One region of the Pseudarthrobacter sp. MM222 genome, then DNA from elsewhere that is predicted to be linked to it. Evidence: riboswitches for the same ligand, from Rfam matches in the RefSeq annotation. Region 1 holds a riboswitch; each other region holds the start of a gene.
What was found. Region 1 has a riboswitch for S-adenosylmethionine ahead of OM977_RS06195 (bifunctional o-acetylhomoserine/o-acetylserine sulfhydrylase). Riboswitches for the same ligand answer to the same signal wherever they lie in the genome.
Positions count from the first base shown of each region.

Region 1 (4,382 bases):
ATTGTGACGGCTATGTGACTGCAGGCCGTGGTTTCCGGTGCCCCGGCGCGCGGCCGGGGCACCGGAAACTGGCGGATCAGTCGCCCTTGGCAGCGCGGAAGCCGGCGTCGAGGTCGGCGAGGATGTCGTCGATGTGCTCGAGTCCCACGGAAAGCCGTACCAGGCCCGGATGGACGCCGGCGATGGTCTGCTGTTCCGGCGACAGCTGGCTGTGGGTGGTGGAGGCCGGGTGGATGACCAGCGAGCGCACATCGCCGATGTTCGCCACGTGGGAGTGCAGCTCGAGGGCATCGACGAAGCGCTGGCCGGCCTCCGCTCCCCCGGCGACGATGAACGAGACCACGGCGCCGGTGCCTTTGGGCCCGTACTTGCGGCCGCGCTCATACCAGGGGCTGGACGGCAGCCCCGCGTAGGCGACCGATTCGACGTCGGCCCGGGCTTCGAGCCATTCGGCGACCTTGGTGGCGTTGGCAACGTGGCGTTCCACCCGCAGGCTCAGGGTCTCAATGCCCTGGGCGATGAGGAAGGCGTTGAACGGGGAGACGGCGGAGCCCAGGTCGCGCAGCAGCTGGACGCGCGCTTTGAGGATGTAGGAGAGGTTTGCGCCGAGCGCACCGTCCTTGCCGAGGTCACGTGCGTAGACGATGCCGTTGTAGGTGGGGTCCGGGGTGTTGAATCCCGGGAACCGCTCCGGCTCCGCCCCGAAGTCGAAGTTGCCGGAGTCAACGATGACGCCCGCGATCGCGGCGCCGTGGCCGCCGAGATACTTGGTGGCGGAGTGCACCACGATGTCCGCGCCCCATTCGATCGGGCGGATCAGGTAGGGCGTGGAGAGGGTGTTGTCCACGATCAGCGGCACGCCGGCCTCGTGGGCCACGGCAGAAACTCCCTCGATGTCCAGGACGTCCTGGCGCGGGTTGGAGACTACCTCGCCGAAGAACAGTTTGGTGTTGGGCCGGACCGCATCGCGCCACTGCTCCAGGTTGTCCGGATCCTGCACGAACGTCACGGAGATGCCGAATTTCTTCAGGGTATGCGCCAGCAGGTTGTAGGTTCCGCCGTACAGGCTGGGGCTGGCCACGACGTGGTCGCCGGCCTCCGCGATGTTCAGGATCGCGAAGGTCTCCGCAGCCTGGCCGGAGCTGAGCAGCAGCGCCCCAAGGCCGCCTTCCAGGCTCGCCACCCGCTGCTCCACGGCATCCTGCGTGGGATTGCCGATCCGGGTGTAGATCGGCGCAAGTTCGGCCAGCGCGAAGCGGTTGGCTGCGCTCTCGGCGCTGGGGAACACGAACGACGTCGTCTGGTAGATGGGCAGGGAACGGGCGCCGGTGGCGCTGTCCGGCTGTTGGCCGGCGTGGATCTGGCGGGTTTCAAAGGACCAGGCGTTGGACATTCGGAGCTCCTAGGGACCGGGCACAGGCCGCCCCGGAGGCCATCGGCCCGGGTCGGTTCAGGCGCCGCGCTTGCCGACCGGCGGGCGCCGGACGGCCAGGTCTTCACCCGGGGCACCCCACCGCGAAACGAGGGTTGCCGGCCAGCAAGCCGGGGCTGTCCGCTGGCACTCATGACCTGGGTTCAGTGTAGGAACGGCCCGCGGGCGCTGAACAGCTTTGTGACAAAGATGAAGTCCACGCCCCGGGTCTGGACAGGTCCTCCGCCACCCCGCGACAACGGCCCGCGAGGGGGCAGTACAACGCCGTCAAAGTGACTTCCCCGCCAGTTAGGACACCCTAAGCTGAGAGCCCCATCACAAAGTGCCAAGATGAGGGCATGCGCATGGATCACGTCTCTTACGCCTGTGAACAAGATGGCCTAGCTGCCACCACCGACCGTATTGCGTCTGCCCTCGGCGTTGAAGCCGTGAAGGGTGGAGTACACCCCCGTTTCGGGACCCGAAACATGATTATTCCGCTTGCCGGACATAAGTACCTGGAAGTCGTGGAGGTCCTGAACCACCCCGCCTCGGACAAGGCACCGTTTGGCCAGGCCGTACGTGCCCGTTCCGAAGCAGGCGGCGGCTGGATGGGCTGGTGCGTCGAGGTCGACGACCTGACGCCGTTCGAGCACCGGCTTGGCCGCGCCGCCGTCAACGGCAACCGGAAGTTCCCGGACGGCCGCGAGCTCGTCTGGAAGCAGATCGGCATCCTGGGCCTCATCGCCGATCCCCAGGTGCCGTACATGCTGAAGTGGGAGGGCGATCCGGAGCTGCACCCGTCCAACGCCTACCCGAGCGAGGTCAAGATGACTGCCCTGACCATCGCCGGCTCCGCGGACCGCGTGACGGAATGGCTGGGTGAACCGGTGGAGAAACCGCTGGAAGATGTCGCCGTCAACTGGCTGGCCCCGCACGGCACGCCCGGCATCCTGTCCGTCACGTTCGAGACGTCCTCCGGAGCCGTCACCATCTAAGGCTTCGCTGCCCCAACTCTTCGGCCGCCATCGGCGGGTGCCAATGACGTCACCCTGGATGGCGGCCGAAACCTTTAAGCGTCAGCCCGGGCTACGAGGCTCGGCCCGGGCTTTGCGGCTCAGCCCAGGCCGACGGACTTGCCGAAAAGGCTGAAACCGACGAACGCCACGATGTCCAGCAGAGCATGGGCGATGACGAGCGGCATCACCCGGCGGGTCCGGGTGTAAACCAGGGCGAAAACCACCCCCATCACCGCGTTGCCGATAAACGGGCCGAAGCCCTGGTAGAGGTGGTAGCTGCCGCGGAGCATCGAGCTCGCGAAGATGGCCAGGGGCATGCTCCAGCCGAGCTTGCCCAGCCGGTCCAGCAGGTAGCCCACCACGATCACTTCCTCCACGATCCCGTGCCGCGCCGCGGAAAGGATCAGCACCGGCACCGTCCACCAGTAGGAGTCCAGCGCACTCGGAATGATCGTCGTCGTGATCCCGAGGGCCCGGCCCGCGGCGTACAGGCCCAGGGAGGGGATGCCGATCAGCGCGGCCAGGCCCAGTCCCTGTAGCAGGTCCTTCCCGGGCCGGGCAAAGTCGAAGCCGAGCCTGCCGAAGGCCGAGCCGCCGCTGCTGCCGCCGGACAGGCTGCTGCCGCCGGACAGGCTGCTGTTGCCGGCCAGGCTGCTGTTGCCGGACAGGCTGCTGTTGCCGGCCAGGCTGCTGTTGCCGGACAGGCTGCTGTTGCCGGACAGGCCCGGCAGCCGGTGCTCGGTCAGGAAGTAGATCACCAGGACCACCGGCACCAGGGCAAAGATGATGTCCAGCAGCTGGTACGTCAGGTCGAAGTACTCGCGGCTGCTCTGCGAGCGGTTCAGCGTGGAGGTCCCCTCCGCCAGCGGCGCCTTGGTCATCTTGTCCAGCAGCTGCACCACGGAGTACACGGCCGACTGCCCCAGCGACAGACCCAGGACAATCCAGACCTCGATGCGAAGCCGACGGCGCGAAGGAACCAACATGTTCCTATCTTGCCTGCAGTTGCTGGCAGTTGCCTGCTTCCGGGCGCTTCCCCGGCCGGCGCCCCGAACGGACCTATGCTTGGGAGCTATGAGTGCGCCCGGGAAAATTATCATGATCCGGCACGGCCAGTCCGCCGCCAACGCCGATACCTCGATCTACAACCGGGTGCCGGATTACCGCATTCCGCTGACCGACCTGGGGCTCGAGCAGGCTCGCGCCGCCGGTGAGCAGGTCCGGCGCCTGCTGGCCGGCCGGCAGGTCTGCGTCTATGTTTCCCCCTATCTCCGGGCCTATCAGACGCTGGAGGCGCTCGACCTCGGGCCGCTGACCGAGCGGGTGATCGAGGAACCGCGGCTGCGGGAGCAGGACTGGGCGAACTTCCAGATCGCCGGCGAAATCGAGGACCAGAAGGAGCTCCGGAACGCCTACGGCCACTTTTTCTACCGCTTCCGGGAGGGCGAGTCCGGCTCCGATGTGTACGACAGGATCTCCTCGTTCATGGAGACGCTGCACCGGCACTGGTCCAAGCCGAGCTACGCCCCGAACGCCCTGTTCGTCACACACGGGCTGACGATGCGGCTGTTCTGCATGCGCTGGTTCCATTGGTCCGTGGAGTACTTCGAGTCGCTCAACAACCCGGACAATGCCGAGGTCCGGACCCTGTTGCGCACCGACTACGGCAAGTATGAGCTGGACAAGCCCTTCAGCCAGTGGGTGGACCGGCGCGTGGACGAAACCGTGCTGGATGCTCCGCCGATGTTCTTTTAGGGCCGTGCCGCGAGCCACCCGTGACACGTCGGATCAGCGGGCGCGGACGCCCGCCCGCCAGACCGCGTGGGTGAGCGGGATGCCGGGGCGGTAGGCCAGATGTGTGGCGGACGGCGCGTTGAGCACGTGCAGGTCCGCGCGGTGCCCGACGGCGATCGACCCGACCGCGCGTTCGCCGTCGACGTCATTCCCGGTGT
Region 1 covers NZ_OX352321.1:1,373,642-1,378,023, reverse strand. The annotation lists gene OM977_RS06195 (bifunctional o-acetylhomoserine/o-acetylserine sulfhydrylase) at 77-1,393, opposite strand; SAM riboswitch class IV at 1,455-1,570, opposite strand; gene OM977_RS06190 (VOC family protein) at 1,771-2,409, shown strand; gene OM977_RS06185 (CPBP family intramembrane glutamic endopeptidase) at 2,529-3,416, opposite strand; gene OM977_RS06180 (histidine phosphatase family protein) at 3,529-4,185, shown strand; gene hutI (imidazolonepropionase) at 4,219-4,382, opposite strand, start outside.

Region 2 (4,382 bases), 980 kb from region 1:
ATCGTTTGGTCCGTTCATCGTGCACCGTCGACGCGTACTCTAAGGCGCTGCGAGTCCAGGTCTCGGCGTGGGCGGTGTCCGCGACCGCCAGCATGTGCAGGGCGTCGACGGCCAGGAATTCCTCGCCCAGATGATCAGCCAGTTCGGCGGCCTGTTCGAGGAGCGGAACGGCCATCTCTGCGTGGCCGCTGGAGTTCAGCACCCGGCCGCGTTCCAGCAGCACACGGACGGCCACGGTGGGCTCCTCGCCGTCGATGGCGTCCAGCACTGCGTCCGCTTCTTCGAAACGGCCCTGCAGGCCGATCGCCCGGCCCAGCTGTGTTTTCAGCTCGGCCCGTTCGTCGGCGTCGTACCGGTCCTCGGTCATCGCGGTCCGGAAGCGCGTTTCCGAAATCTCCGGGTGCTCGAAGTCCCACAGGTGGTCAAGGGTCTGTTGGGTCAGCATTGCCTGCTCCTGATCAGCTTTCACCGGCGGCCAGTTGGTGTGCACTTTCAATGTAGCGGGAGGTGATGCGGCTCCGCGCCCACTTCGTCAGGACGCCGCCCGTGGCGTAGAACCAGTTGGCCGGCGCACCGAAAGCGGTAATGGCGATCGTTACCCGGCCAGTCCCGTCGATTTCGACCTCAAATGCTTCCTCGCCGCGAACGGGATGCCCCGGGAGGGTGCCATACCCGAATCCCGCGGACTGCGGGCCGGCCCCGGGCAACGGCTGGCGGACCCAGACAACCTCGCAGGGGGCGTTGATCCGGAACGGGCCGACTCCGAATCCGCTGACCACCCGCGTGCCGGGGACCACGGCCTCGGACTCCGCGCGAACGCGGAGCCCCGCGCCCTTCTGCAGGCGCCAGCTCAGAATTCCCTGAGCCACCCGCCGGTAGGCAGCAAAGCCCTCACCCACATAGGCCCGGGTGACAAGGCACTCCACGTCCGGGGGAGGCGGGCCGTGCTCGGTGGAGCCAATTCCCTCGTAGTTCAGTTCACCCGAGGCAATCCGCGGGCCGGTCACGGCCGTCCCCGCGGCCCGGAACCCTGCGCAAGCCGGGACCAGCCCAGTTGCTCCTGCTGGCGCCGGCTCAGCGTGGCAACCACCAGGTCGTAGGAGTCCTCGACCATGTCGCGGACCATCGAGTCCGGCAGCGCCCCGTCCAGCCGGACGCCGTTCCAGTGGGTCTTATTGAGGTGCCAGGCTCCGGTGATCTCAGGGTGGGCGGCGCGCAACTGCTCGGCCAGTGCGGGCTCGCACTTCAGGCTCACGGAAAAGTTCGCCTCGTCCAGAGAGGATAAGGCGAACATTTTGGCTTCGTGGCGGGTGCCGCCCGAGACCGCGGCGCGCACCTTGAAGACGGACGTCTCAGGTCCGAAGGGAAAATCCTCGAAGGCGCCGGGAAAGCCGAGACAGAGTTCCCGGAGCGCTGCTGCATCCATGCTCAGAGTCTATTTCTCCGGTCCGACTTTCGGCAGCGACGGTTCCGCCGCTAAAGTCCGAAGCGCCGGGCGTCCTGGGCCGGGCAGGCGTTCATGATGACATCAAGCCCGGCTGCCGTGGCGCGAGCGGCCGCGGCCTCGTCGATGACCCCCAGCTGCAGCCAGACGGCTTTGGCGCCGACGGCGATGGCCTGGTCCACAACGGCCCCCACCCGCTGCGAATTCACGAAACAGTCGACGACGTCGATGGGGTGCTTCTCGGCAGGGATGTCGGCCAGGCTGGCGTAGCCCGTTTCGTGGTGGACCGGATCGGCAGGAAGATTCACCGGGATTATTTCCATGCCCAGCCGGTCCCGGATGAACAGCGAGGTGTCGTAGGCCGCCCGCCACTGGTTGGTGGTCAGGCCGACGATGGCCCACCGCCCCTTGGTGCGCAGGAGCCTTTCGAGGACCGCGGGATCGTTGACATGAGGCATGAGCACAGCCTAGCGCCCGCCCCGACATTGGTTGCCCGCGACGACACGCGCGGAACGAATTTCCGAAGATCTGAACGACCAGCGGCCCCTCGGGCCGACGTGACCGAATATTACGCCGCGGGAGGCCGTAATTAGGGAAAACTGCCCGGCTCCGTTTTAGTTGAAAGTGACCATCCCGAGCGGCCGAGAGACCTGGATCGATGAAGCCGCAGCAACCCTGGTAGCCGGAAATCCAATGGCTCTTTCCGTAGGGTGCTACTGCCAGGACCGATGGAGTATTCCTATGTTTCCTGTTCTGTCCTAGTCCTCGCCTTCCTGCTGACGGATTCCCGGAACATCGGCCGCGCCGACCGTTGCTGCCGGCAATCGTGTTGCTCGCGGTGATCGTAAAACAACTGATGGCCTGCTGGGCCTTGCAGAGAAATGGGCGGTAAAACGATGGGCCTGAACACGACCGGATCCCCTCTGACCGGGGAGGGCGCCTTGACCGACACTTTCCCGGGCGCCGCCCCCGGCACTGAGGCGGAACGTATCGCGTTCTGGGAGGAAGCCGCGCTGCGCCTGGACTGGGAGCCCGCGCCCGGCCTCCAGTCCCCCGGGCAGGATAAGCCGTGGCACACCGCGCACCGCCTCGTCCCCGCCGACGTCGAGGCCGGCATTGGCCCGGCCATCACCTGGTTCGAAGGTGGGAAACTCAACGTCGCCTACAACTGCGTGGACCGCCACGTCGATGCCGGGCGCGGCGACAAGGTGGCCCTGCACTTCGAGGGCGAACCCGGCGACCGCCGCACCCTCACCTACGCCGACCTCCAGCGCGAAGTGTCCAAGGCCGCCAACGCGCTGCTGGGCCTCGGCATCACCAAGGGTGACAGGGTGGTCATCTACCTGCCCGTCATTCCGGAAACCGTGATCATCACCCTGGCCGTGGCCCGCATCGGAGCCATCCACTCGCTCGTCTTCGGCGGCTTCTCCGCCGAGGCGCTCAAGTTCCGGGTGGAGGACACCGGCGCCAAGCTGCTTGTCACCACCGACGGCCAGTTCCGTCGCGGCGCGGCCGTGCCCGTCAAGGACAACGCCGACGCCGCCGTCTCCGGCGACAACGCGGTGGAACACGTTCTGGTGGTCAACCGCACCACCGCACCGGAACTGCTTGATAGCGTGCCGATGACCGAAGGCCGCGATGTCTGGTGGCACGACGTCGTCGGGCCCGCCTCCGACGTCCACGCACCCGTTGCGTTCGACGCCGAGACTCCGTTGTTCATCATGTACACCTCCGGCACCACCGGGAAGCCCAAGGGCCTCGTCCACACCTCCGGCGGCTACCTCACCCAGGCGTCCTGGAGCTACGAGCATCTGTTCAGCAACCCGGACCCGGCGCTCCGCGACCAGGACGTCCACTGGTGCACCGCCGACCTCGCCTGGGTCACGGCCCACACCTACGAGCTGTACGGTCCCCTGTCCAACGGCGTCAGCCAGGTGATCTTCGAAGGCACGCCGAACACCCCGCACCCGGGCCGGCACTTCGAGATCATCGAACGCTACGGCGTGACGCAGTACTACACCGCGCCCACCCTGGTCCGCTCCCTGATGGGCTGGTTCCCCGACGGCGTCCCCGCCAGCTACGACCTCTCCTCCATCCGGCTTCTCGGCACCGTCGGTGAGGCGGTCAACCCCGAGGCATGGCGATGGTTCCGCGAGAACGTCGGCGCCGGGACCGCGCCCGTGGTGGACACCTGGTGGCAGTCCGAAACCGGCGCCACCATCCTCTCCCCCGCCCCCACCGACACGGAGTTCAAGCCCGGCTGCGCGGCCCGTCCGCTGCCCGGCGTCGGCACCCGCATCGTGGACGACGTCGGCAACACGGTTCCGCCGGGCGTCCACGGTTTCATCGTGGTAGACGCCCCCGGCCCCGCCATTGCCCGCACGGTCTGGGGCAACCCGCAGCGGTACTTCGATTCGTACTGGCGCCAGTACGCCGCACAGGGCTGGTTCCTTGCCGGCGACGGCGCAAAGTATGACGACGACGGCGACATCTGGATCCTCGGGCGGGTCGATGACACCCTCAACGTCTCGGGGCACCTGCTCTCCACCATCGAGATCGAATCGGCCCTCGTGTCCCACCCGGACGTCGTGGAAGCCGGCGTCTGCCCGGTGGCCGACCCGAAGACCGGCCACGCGGTGGTCGCCTTCGTGGTGCTCCCCAACCGCTCCCTCCCCTCGCAAGTCCCCACCGGCTCCCAGCCTTCGCAAGCTCAGGCAGGGTCCCTCGCCGGTGTGGCCCCACGGGCAGGGAACCCGGCGGTCGTGGCCCCCGACCCCATTATTGAGGAGCTCCGCAACCACGTGGCACAGGTGATCGGGCCGATCGCCAAGCCGCGCGACGTCGTCGTCGTCCCCGATGTGCCCAAGACGCGCAGCGGCAAGATCATGCGCCGGCTGCTCACCCAACTGTTCGAAGGCACCACGCTCGGGGACACCAC
Region 2 covers NZ_OX352321.1:397,529-401,910, reverse strand. The annotation lists gene OM977_RS02020 (hypothetical protein) at 1-445, opposite strand, end outside; gene OM977_RS02015 (DUF1990 family protein) at 459-1,007, opposite strand; gene OM977_RS02010 (MmcQ/YjbR family DNA-binding protein) at 1,004-1,426, opposite strand; gene OM977_RS02005 (CoA-binding protein) at 1,477-1,902, opposite strand; SAM riboswitch class I at 2,070-2,179, shown strand; gene acs (acetate--CoA ligase) at 2,341-4,382, shown strand, end outside.
Region 2: it holds a riboswitch for S-adenosylmethionine, as region 1 does, so the genes downstream of both, acs (acetate--CoA ligase) here and OM977_RS06195 (bifunctional o-acetylhomoserine/o-acetylserine sulfhydrylase) in region 1, are expected to answer to the same signal.

Region 3 (4,382 bases), 1.1 Mb from region 1:
ACCGAGCCTTCATCGCGGCGGGCGGCCGGGGCTATCTGCAGGATATTCGGATAGCGTCTCGCCATTGCCCGGCCCAGGAGCCGCACCGTGAGCGTCGCAAACTAGCGACGGCGCGGATCCCGTTACCCGGCGGGGCCCGCCAGTGCGGCGTATGCCTTGGCCTGGTCGCGTACCTCGTGGATGTAAGTATCAGACTGGTTGTAGGAGTAGACGGCGTCTGTCCAGCCCGCTGCTGTGGTGAGGTCACGGCCTTGGGCGCACAGGTACGAGGCGGCACTTAGCGCGGCGTCATCGATGTTGAAGGGGTCGGCTTCGCCGTCGTGGTTCCCGTCCCTACCTGCGTACCGCCAGGTGGAGGGAATGAACTGCATTGGCCCGACGGCGCGGTCCCAGTGGGCGTCGCCGTCGAGGGCGCCGTCGTCCGTGTCCGCGATGGCGGCGAAACCGTCGCCGTCGAGGCTGGGGCCGATAATCGGCCCGCTCGCCTGCCCTGCGCTCGTCAGGTGTCCGCCGCCGTAGGTTCCGTGGGCGGATTCGATGAAGCCGATGGCCGCCACCGTGTTCCAGCCGATGCCGCAGGCCGGAGTGGAATCGCTGGCCGCACCGGCGGCAGCCACGTAGGCCCGCAGCGCGCGGGCGGGTATGCCGGTCTGCGCCGCCGCGCGGAGGAGCCACTGGGCGTCCGCACTCCGCGTTACGTTCACGGCGGGGGTGCTGCCTGCTGACAGCACTTCGAATTTCGCCTCCGCGCGGGGCGGCGGGGGCAGGGCCCCGCGCGCCTGCGCACCGGACAGCGGGAGCGCCCAGAACAAGAATCCGGTGACAACGCAGAACACGAACACGCTGAACACTGCAAGGCGCTTCAGGCGGAGCACGGACTACCCAGGCACTCCGTGGACGCCGGGGGCCGGGCGCCGTCGTGATCGCTTGCCACTGAGTGACTCTCATTCCTGTGCTTTTTTGAACCGGTTGCCAACGTACATTATGGCCGCGCGCAGAAGTGCCGGTCACTTTCCGGGCCGCGGCTTGGGTGCTCGATTGTTGCAGAACGTGTCGCGATTGTTGGGAAATCGAAGATTCTGCAACAAAGTGGATGTTGTCCCGGTCTGAAACGTTCGGGGCGAACGAAAAACTGCCACAGAACGAATTAACACCATCCAGATCGGCTGAGAGACCTGGCTCGATGACGCCGTAGCAACCACCCTTCGGGCACGGTGCTAATGCCAGGACCGATGGCGATTGCCGAGATCCCAAGTTCCACCGAGCAAAGCGAGAGTTGAGCCGGGCACACTTGCAGGGTCTTGGAGTCCCTCGGTCACGACCGAGAGGATCCACGATGGATACCAACGAATACCGCAAGGCCCATTTGCGAGCGAAGACCAAACGCCGCCCGTTGACCCTGCTGGCCCTCATGGGTGCAGCCGCCCTGGCCCTGAGCGCCTGCGGCGGCGGCGCCAGCGGAACGTCGGCCGCGCAGGCCCAGGACAGCACTCCGGTGCAGGGCGGGACCTTCGTCTTCGCGGAAGTCACGCCGATCAACAACTTCCAGACCCAGGCGGCACGCTTCTACGAGAAGGCCAACGTCCTGAACAGCGTGCTCGACCGGCTGACGTATTTCGACGCCGAGAAGGGTGAACTTGTTCCGTGGATCGCCAGCAAATTCACGGCGAGCGAGGATCAGACCAAGTTCACCTTCACGATCCGCCCCGGCGTGACGTTCAGCGATGGAACGCCCCTTGACGCCGCAGCGGTCCAGGCGAACTTTGACGCGTTGGGAAAGGGCATCGAGAGTGCCAAGATCCAGCCGAACGTCGACTTCTCCGCCTACAAGTCCTCCCAGGTCATCGGCAGCGACCAGGTGGAAGTGACGCTGTCCACCCCCGACGCCAACTTCCTGCGGGCCACCTCCTCCGTCACGGCCGGACTCGTCTCACCGAAGACCCTCGCCCTGGACAACGCCGGCCAGTCAGCCATCGCGAAGATATCTGGCTCTGGTCCCTTCGCCTTCGAATCAGAGAAGGCAGATGAGGAAATCGTCCTGGCCAAGCGTGCAGACTACGCCTGGGCCCCGGAAGGAGCCCCGAACCAGGGGGCCGCCTACCTGGACAGGGTCGTTGTGAAGTACCTGCCGGAGGTGGCACACCGCGCCGGTGCCGTGCAGACCGGCCAGGTTGACCTGGTCCGCGGCCTGCAGCCTGCCGATGAAACCACCCTTGCCGGCAGCGGCAACCAGGTCCTTCCGGCCAAGGGCATCGACCTGACGTCAAACATGGCGGCGGTACGCATCGGCAGCGGCAAGCTCGCCGACGCGAAGGTCCGCCAGGCACTGCAGTCCGGAATCGACCGGCAGACGATTAAGGACACCGTCCTCTCCGACAGCTACGAACTCGCCGGCTCCATCCTCAACCGTGAGGCACCGGACTTCGTTGACCTCTCCGCGGAACTGGCCTACAACCCGGAGAAGTCCAAGACCCTGCTCGAGGAGGCTGGGTGGGCGGTTGGCGCCGACGGCATCCGCGCCAAGGACGGCCAGAAGCTCGAAGTCACGGTCACCTCCTCAAACAACTCCGTCGTCATCAAGCCGGCCTTCGAACTTATCGAGCAGCAGTGGCGCGAGATCGGCGTGAAGTTGGTCAACCGCGCCGCAGACAACACTTTCCTGGCGACCGCCATGAAAGATGCGAACGTGGAGTTCTTCGGAACCCGGCAGTTCGTGTACGGCGGCCTTGGCCCGGTCTTCGGCCCGGTGACGAACACGCAGACACTGAATGCCGACCAGCAGCTCAATGCGCTCTTCGCCAGTGAACGCGGCGCGACCAACGGTGCCAAGCACAAGGAGCTCGTCGCCGCGGAACAGCGGGCACTGGTTGCCGACCAGGCGCTGGCCCTCGTTCTCTGGGACGAGGTCCAGGTTTACGGCGCCAACTCCACGGCGCATGTGGAATTCACCTCCGGCACGGCCCCGATCTTCCAGGGTGCCTGGAAGACCAGCAAGTAGCTGATCATGGGCCTTTACTTTGCACGCCGCCTCGGGCAGGCACTGGTTGTCATCTGGCTGGCGTACACCCTCGTGTTCCTGGCAGTGCAGCTGCTGCCCAGCGACCCGGTCACAATCTTCCTCTCGGCGGACGCGGCGGCCGACCAGGCAACGATCGACGCCATCAAGGCCCAATACGGCTACGACCAGCCCCTGCTGGTGCAGTACATCAGCCAGCTGGGGCAGCTGCTCCGGGGCGACGTGGGATATTCCCTGGCCTCGGGGCAGTCCGTGGCGGCGCGCATCGGAGGAGTCGCCGGATCCACCCTGGCGCTGGCGTCCAGCGCATTCGTGGTGGCCGTCGTCCTTGCCGTCGCCCTCGTGGCCTCGGCAACGCTGAGCCGTTCCACCCTGCTGCAGCGATTCATCACCAACCTGCCGCCGTTGTTCGCGGCGGTCCCGGTGTTCTGGCTCGGGCTGGTGCTGCTGCAGCTTCTGTCGATCCAGCTCGGCGTGATGTCCTTGTTCCCGGACGGGTCCTTTGCCTCATTGGCGGTGCCCGTCCTGGTCCTGGCCCTTCACGTTTCCGCCCCGATCGCGCAGGTGCTGCTCAAGAGCATCACGCACGTTTACGAGCAGCCGTTCATCGACGTCCTGCGCGCCAAAGGCGCCTCGCCCGCGTGGATCTTCTGCCGCCATGCGCTGAAGAACGCGGCGGGGCCCGCCATGACAATCGCCGGCATCACCGTAGGAACCCTGCTGGCCGGTTCCGTCATCACCGAGACGGTCTTCGCCCGGTCCGGCCTCGGGTCGGTGGTACTCCAGGCCGTCACGGTCCAGGATGTGCCCCTCGTCCAGGGTCTGGTGCTGCTGACGGCGACGGCGTTCGTCGCGGTGAACCTGATCGTCGACCTGCTGTATCCGCTGCTGGATCCCCGCGTCCTGAAGAGCAGCGCCCAGGGCTCGCCACGAGCACTGACCGCCTAAGCCCGAACGGAGAATTTTGTGAGCGTCGAGCTACTGGGAACAGATCCCGGAAATGAGGCGGCCTTGCCGCAGACCGACGGCGTCGGGACCGTGCCGGCCAAACGCCGGGGAACCGTGCTGCGCTCGGTTAGCCTGTGGCTGACCGTCCTGCCGTTGCTGATTCTGCTGGGCTGGGCCGTTCTGCCGGGCCTGTTCACCGGCTTCGACCCCATCAGCGGCATTCCAAAGGAGAAATTCCAGGCTCCCGGCCTGGACCACTGGTTCGGCACCGACCACCTCGGCCGGGACATCTACGCGCGGGTGGTGTACGGCACCTCACAGACCCTGCTCACCGCCGGGCTCGCCGTCCTGATCGGCTTCGTCGTCGGAACGGCCCTGGGACTGCTGGCCGCCACGGCCGGCCGGGCCGCCGATGCCA
Region 3 covers NZ_OX352321.1:273,986-278,367, reverse strand. The annotation lists gene OM977_RS01370 (lytic transglycosylase domain-containing protein) at 123-875, opposite strand; SAM riboswitch class I at 1,151-1,239, shown strand; gene OM977_RS01365 (ABC transporter substrate-binding protein) at 1,337-2,998, shown strand; gene OM977_RS01360 (ABC transporter permease) at 3,005-3,964, shown strand; gene OM977_RS01355 (ABC transporter permease) at 4,079-4,382, shown strand, end outside.
Region 3: it holds a riboswitch for S-adenosylmethionine, as region 1 does, so the genes downstream of both, OM977_RS01365 (ABC transporter substrate-binding protein) here and OM977_RS06195 (bifunctional o-acetylhomoserine/o-acetylserine sulfhydrylase) in region 1, are expected to answer to the same signal.

Region 4 (4,382 bases), 1.6 Mb from region 1:
GCCGAAGCGGGCGTTTACGTCCAGTACTACCGGGGTCCCGTCGTCCCGGCGTCGGACCGTCAGCTCAACGGGGCCCGTCAGTCCCAGCGAACGGACGGCGGCCATCCCAAGGTTGCCGACGTCCATTGCCTCTCCGGCCTCGGCCCTGCGGACGGATCCCGGCGCCGTTACCGGGTTTCCCCCTGCCGATGCTGTCCGTTCTGTCACGATCACGAACGGAGCGGTTCCGTTGTGGGCGGGGGTGCCAAAGACCATGGACAGATATTCCGTACCGGGAATGTATTCCTGGAGAACTTGGCCGTCGGGCAGCGCTGCCCAGTCGACGTGCCGGCTACCGTCGATGAAGATCACGGAATCACTGCCGCGAAAAACCCTCGGCTTGACCACCACGGGGCCGTCCAGCGCCGCCATGGCATCGTCGGCGTCGGCGAAATCACCGGGAACGCCGAAGCGCGGAACCGGGACGCCGGCCGAACGGAGCTGCCAGGCAGTGAAGAGCTTGTCGTTGGCCAGTGCCACGGGTCCAGGGTCCCCGATGATGACGCGGACGTCCCGTCCGAAACCGGCGCGGGCGGCCGAGAGGTGAGTAAGTTCCGCCCTGGCCGTCGGAATGACGAGATTGATGCCCTCGCGGGCGACGAGGCGCCGCAGCACCGGGACCATTTCCGGATCGGTGGCCGGGGGTACGCGGACGGCGGTGAAGCCCGCTCCGGCCGGCAGTTCGCGGACGTCGGCTCCGAGGAATGGGATGTCTCTGGACTTCAACTGCACGGCTAGCGCGCGGCCGGCACGTCCGCCGGCACCGGTGATCAGGACGCGGGGTTTCACGGTTTCTCCATTCAATTCTGAGACGGCATCCGGGGCGTGTCATAACCCTGCGCGACACCCCTCATGAGCGGCGGCTTGCACCCTGAGGCCGCCGGGGTGCGGCAGCCTCGTTACAAGTAAAAGCGAGCGCCCTATCACAAGGCCCGAGTAGCCGATACTCGGAACTGGCTCAGGCGCCCACGTTGGGCGCACTCGCGATACGCGAATTCGGCTCCCGGCTACCCAGAGGGTCCGCTCGAGGCGCGCTTGCACCGCGAAGAATGGGCATGTCCCGCGCTGGTCCCGCTCCGCCGCAGAGCATGCCCCGCGGCCGCGCCTAAGGAAGGACATAGTGGCTATATGTCCTTCCCTCCCGCCCAAGAGAGGGCATGTCCCGCGCTGGTCCCGCTCCACCGCAGAGCATGCCCCGCGGCCGCGCCTAAGGATGGACATAGTGGCTACAGGTCCATCCCTGCCGCCCAAGGGAGGGCATGTCCCGCGCTGGTCCCGCTCGGCCGAAGGGCATGTCCACCGGTCGGCGCGGACACCCCGGACGGACACCGGCTGCATCGCTGCGCGCCGGCGTCCGGGCCGGGTGGAGGCACGCGCCGGTTACGGAACATGACGACGACGGCGGTGCGCCCGGGCGCAGCAGGTGTTACGTTTTTGGAGAGTAATGAGAACCGGCGCCAAGCCCTGACTGGCCGGTCGGCAACCCTCCCTCTTCGCGGCGGGGTGCCTCAGGTGAATACTCGGCATATCGACCATTCGAGCTGCAAGCGTGAAAGAAGGAGCCCCGTCGTGCCCGACGCTTCCGCCCCCGCTGTCCCGGAGACAGCAACTGCCCCCTCCCCGGCCGTTCCCGGCGCCGCGGAAAGACTGGCCTACCGCCTCTTCACCGGACCCGACGACCGCTCCTTCTGTGAGCGCGTTTCCACCGCACTGGCCGAGGGATACGTGCTGCACGGCAGCCCGTCCGCCACATTCAACGGCAGCACCGTCATTGTGGCCCAGGCCGTTGTGCTGCCGGCCGCGATTGCCAGTGCGGACGCCGCCGTCGCCGATGCGGTGGAAGGCCTCGAAATCGACGGTTTCGGCTACGAAGAGACCATCGGGGGCCACGCGTGAGCTACGCCGGAGACCTCAGCCCCCAGGAGGCGTGGGAGAAGCTCGAAGCAGGCGCCATCCTGGTTGACGTCCGCACGGAGTCCGAGTGGGCCCACATCGGCATCCCGGACACCAAAGGCACGGAGAACGATCCGCTGTTCATCCAGTGGAACCTGACCGGAGGCATCCCCAATTCGCACTTCATTGAACAGCTGAAGCAGCAGGCCCCGGAGGCCGACGGGACCGAACTCGTGTTCCTCTGCCGTTCCGGTGTCCGCTCCATCGCCGCCGCGAACGCCGCCACGGAGGCCGGCTTCGTCTCCTACAACGTCCTTGAGGGCTTCGAAGGCGCCCCGGACCAGTACGGCGAACGGAGCGTCAACGGCTGGAAGAACCGCGGCCTGCCCACCAACCTCGGGAAGAACTAAGTGACTTTCAATCCCGACGCCGCCGCCTGGAGCGCTGAAACCCAGGCTGTCCGCGGCGGTCTCGACCGTACCGGCTTCCAGGAAACCACCGAGCCGATCTTCCTCAACTCGGGCTTCGTCTACGAATCCGCAGCCGCCGCCGAGCGGGCCTTCACCGGCGAGGACGAGCGGTTCGTGTACTCCCGGTACGGCAACCCGTCGGTCGCGACCTTCCAGGAACGGCTCCGTCTGCTTGAAGGCACCGAGGCGTGCTTTGCGACGGCGTCCGGCATGTCCGCCGTGTTCACCGCGCTCGGCGCCTTGCTCGGCGCCGGCGACCGTGTGGTCGCTGCGCGCTCTTTGTTCGGTTCCTGCTTTGTAATCCTCAATGAGATCCTGCCGCGCTGGGGCGTGGAGACCGTTTTCGTCGACGGGCCGGATCTGGAACAGTGGCGTTCGGCGTTGTCGGAGCCGACGACGGCGGTCTTCTTCGAGTCGCCGTCGAACCCGATGCAGGAGATCGTGGACATCGCGGCCGTGAGCGAGCTGGCGCACGCCGCGGGCGCGACCGTCGTCGTCGACAACGTCTTTGCCACTCCGCTGCTGCAGCGCTGCGGGGATCTCGGCGCCGACGTGGTGGTGTACTCCGGCACGAAGCACATCGACGGCCAGGGACGGGTGCTCGGCGGCGCGATCCTCGGCACCAAGGAGTTCATTGACGGTCCGGTCAAGCAGCTCATGCGGCACACCGGCCCGGCGCTTTCGGCCTTCAACGCCTGGGTGCTCACAAAGGGCCTGGAGACCATGGCCTTGAGAGTGAACCACTCCTCGGCATCGGCGCTGCGGCTGGCCGAATGGCTCGAGGTGCAACCCGCAGTGAAAGCGGTGTTGTACCCGCTGCTGCCGTCCCACCCGCAGTACGAGCTGGCGGCGAAGCAGATGAAGGCCGGCGGCACCGTGCTGACGTTGGAGCTGTCGCCTTCCCCGGGGCGCTCCGCCAAGGAGGCAGCGTTCGCGCTGCTGGATGCGCTTCGGATCATCGACATCTCCAACAACCTGGGCGATGCCAAGTCCCTCATCACCCATCCGGCCACGACGACGCACCGCGCCATGGGTCCGGAGGGCCGCGCGGCGATTGGTCTCAGCGACGGGGTGGTGCGGCTCTCCGTGGGCCTGGAAGACGTCGACGACCTGATCCGCGACCTCGGCCAAGCGCTCAAGCAGGTCTAGGGCGTCTTCCCGTCCGCGGGATGACAGTTCGCGGCAGTGTTTGCACGCGGAACTGCCGCGAACTGTCATCTCGGCGGCGGCTTCGCGCTCAGACCCGGCGGACCCGCCGCAGCGACGGCTGGTGGGTGCGGTGCGAGGGTTCCGTGCCCTGCGTGGTCACCTGGACGGCGCGGTCGACGACGGCCACAAGCCCGCCGTGTTTGAACGGCTGGCGCTGCAGCTGGGACCCGGTCCCCTCCGCGACGATCCGCGCGATCCCCTCGCGGACCAGTTCGAGCTCGCCCTGCTCGGCCAGCACCGGGGCCAGATAGTCCACGAACGCTTGGACCACCTGGGCAGCGGGGGTCGGCAGGAACGTTCCGAAGTCCAGCAGCTGGCCGCGAAGCCCGCAGTTGCTGGCCTGCCAGGCGGCCATCCGGAGCAACAACGTCGGCACCGGGGCCGGCTCCACACCGTCGGCCCACTCCCGGCCGGCGGACTCGACCAGGGCGCGCACCAGCACGGCAATCAGCCCCGCGTCCTCGGCCCGGAGGCAGACGTCGGCGACCCGGACCTCCACCGTGGGGTGGTGCCGGCACAGCCGGGCGTCGAAGTAGATCATCCCCTCGTCCAGCAGCACACCGCTCTCCACCAGCCGGGTCACGACCCGCCGGTAGACGGGCAGGCTGCCGAAGATCATCGTGGGACCCGAGCCAGGCCAGCGGTTCCAGGCCTGTGTACGGTAGCTCTCAAACCCGGTCTCCGCACCGTTCCAGTACGGGGAATTGGCGCTGAGGGCTATCAGTACGGCCAGCTTGTCGCGGATCCGGTCCATCACCGCCACACCCTCCT
Region 4 covers NZ_OX352321.1:4,014,982-4,019,363, forward strand. The annotation lists gene OM977_RS18410 (ATP-grasp domain-containing protein) at 1-828, opposite strand, end outside; SAM riboswitch class IV at 1,480-1,595, shown strand; gene OM977_RS18415 (DUF1737 domain-containing protein) at 1,687-1,935, shown strand; gene OM977_RS18420 (rhodanese-like domain-containing protein) at 1,932-2,342, shown strand; gene OM977_RS18425 (O-succinylhomoserine sulfhydrylase) at 2,343-3,551, shown strand; gene OM977_RS18430 (glutamate--cysteine ligase 2) at 3,640-4,382, opposite strand, start outside.
Region 4: it holds a riboswitch for S-adenosylmethionine, as region 1 does, so the genes downstream of both, OM977_RS18415 (DUF1737 domain-containing protein) here and OM977_RS06195 (bifunctional o-acetylhomoserine/o-acetylserine sulfhydrylase) in region 1, are expected to answer to the same signal.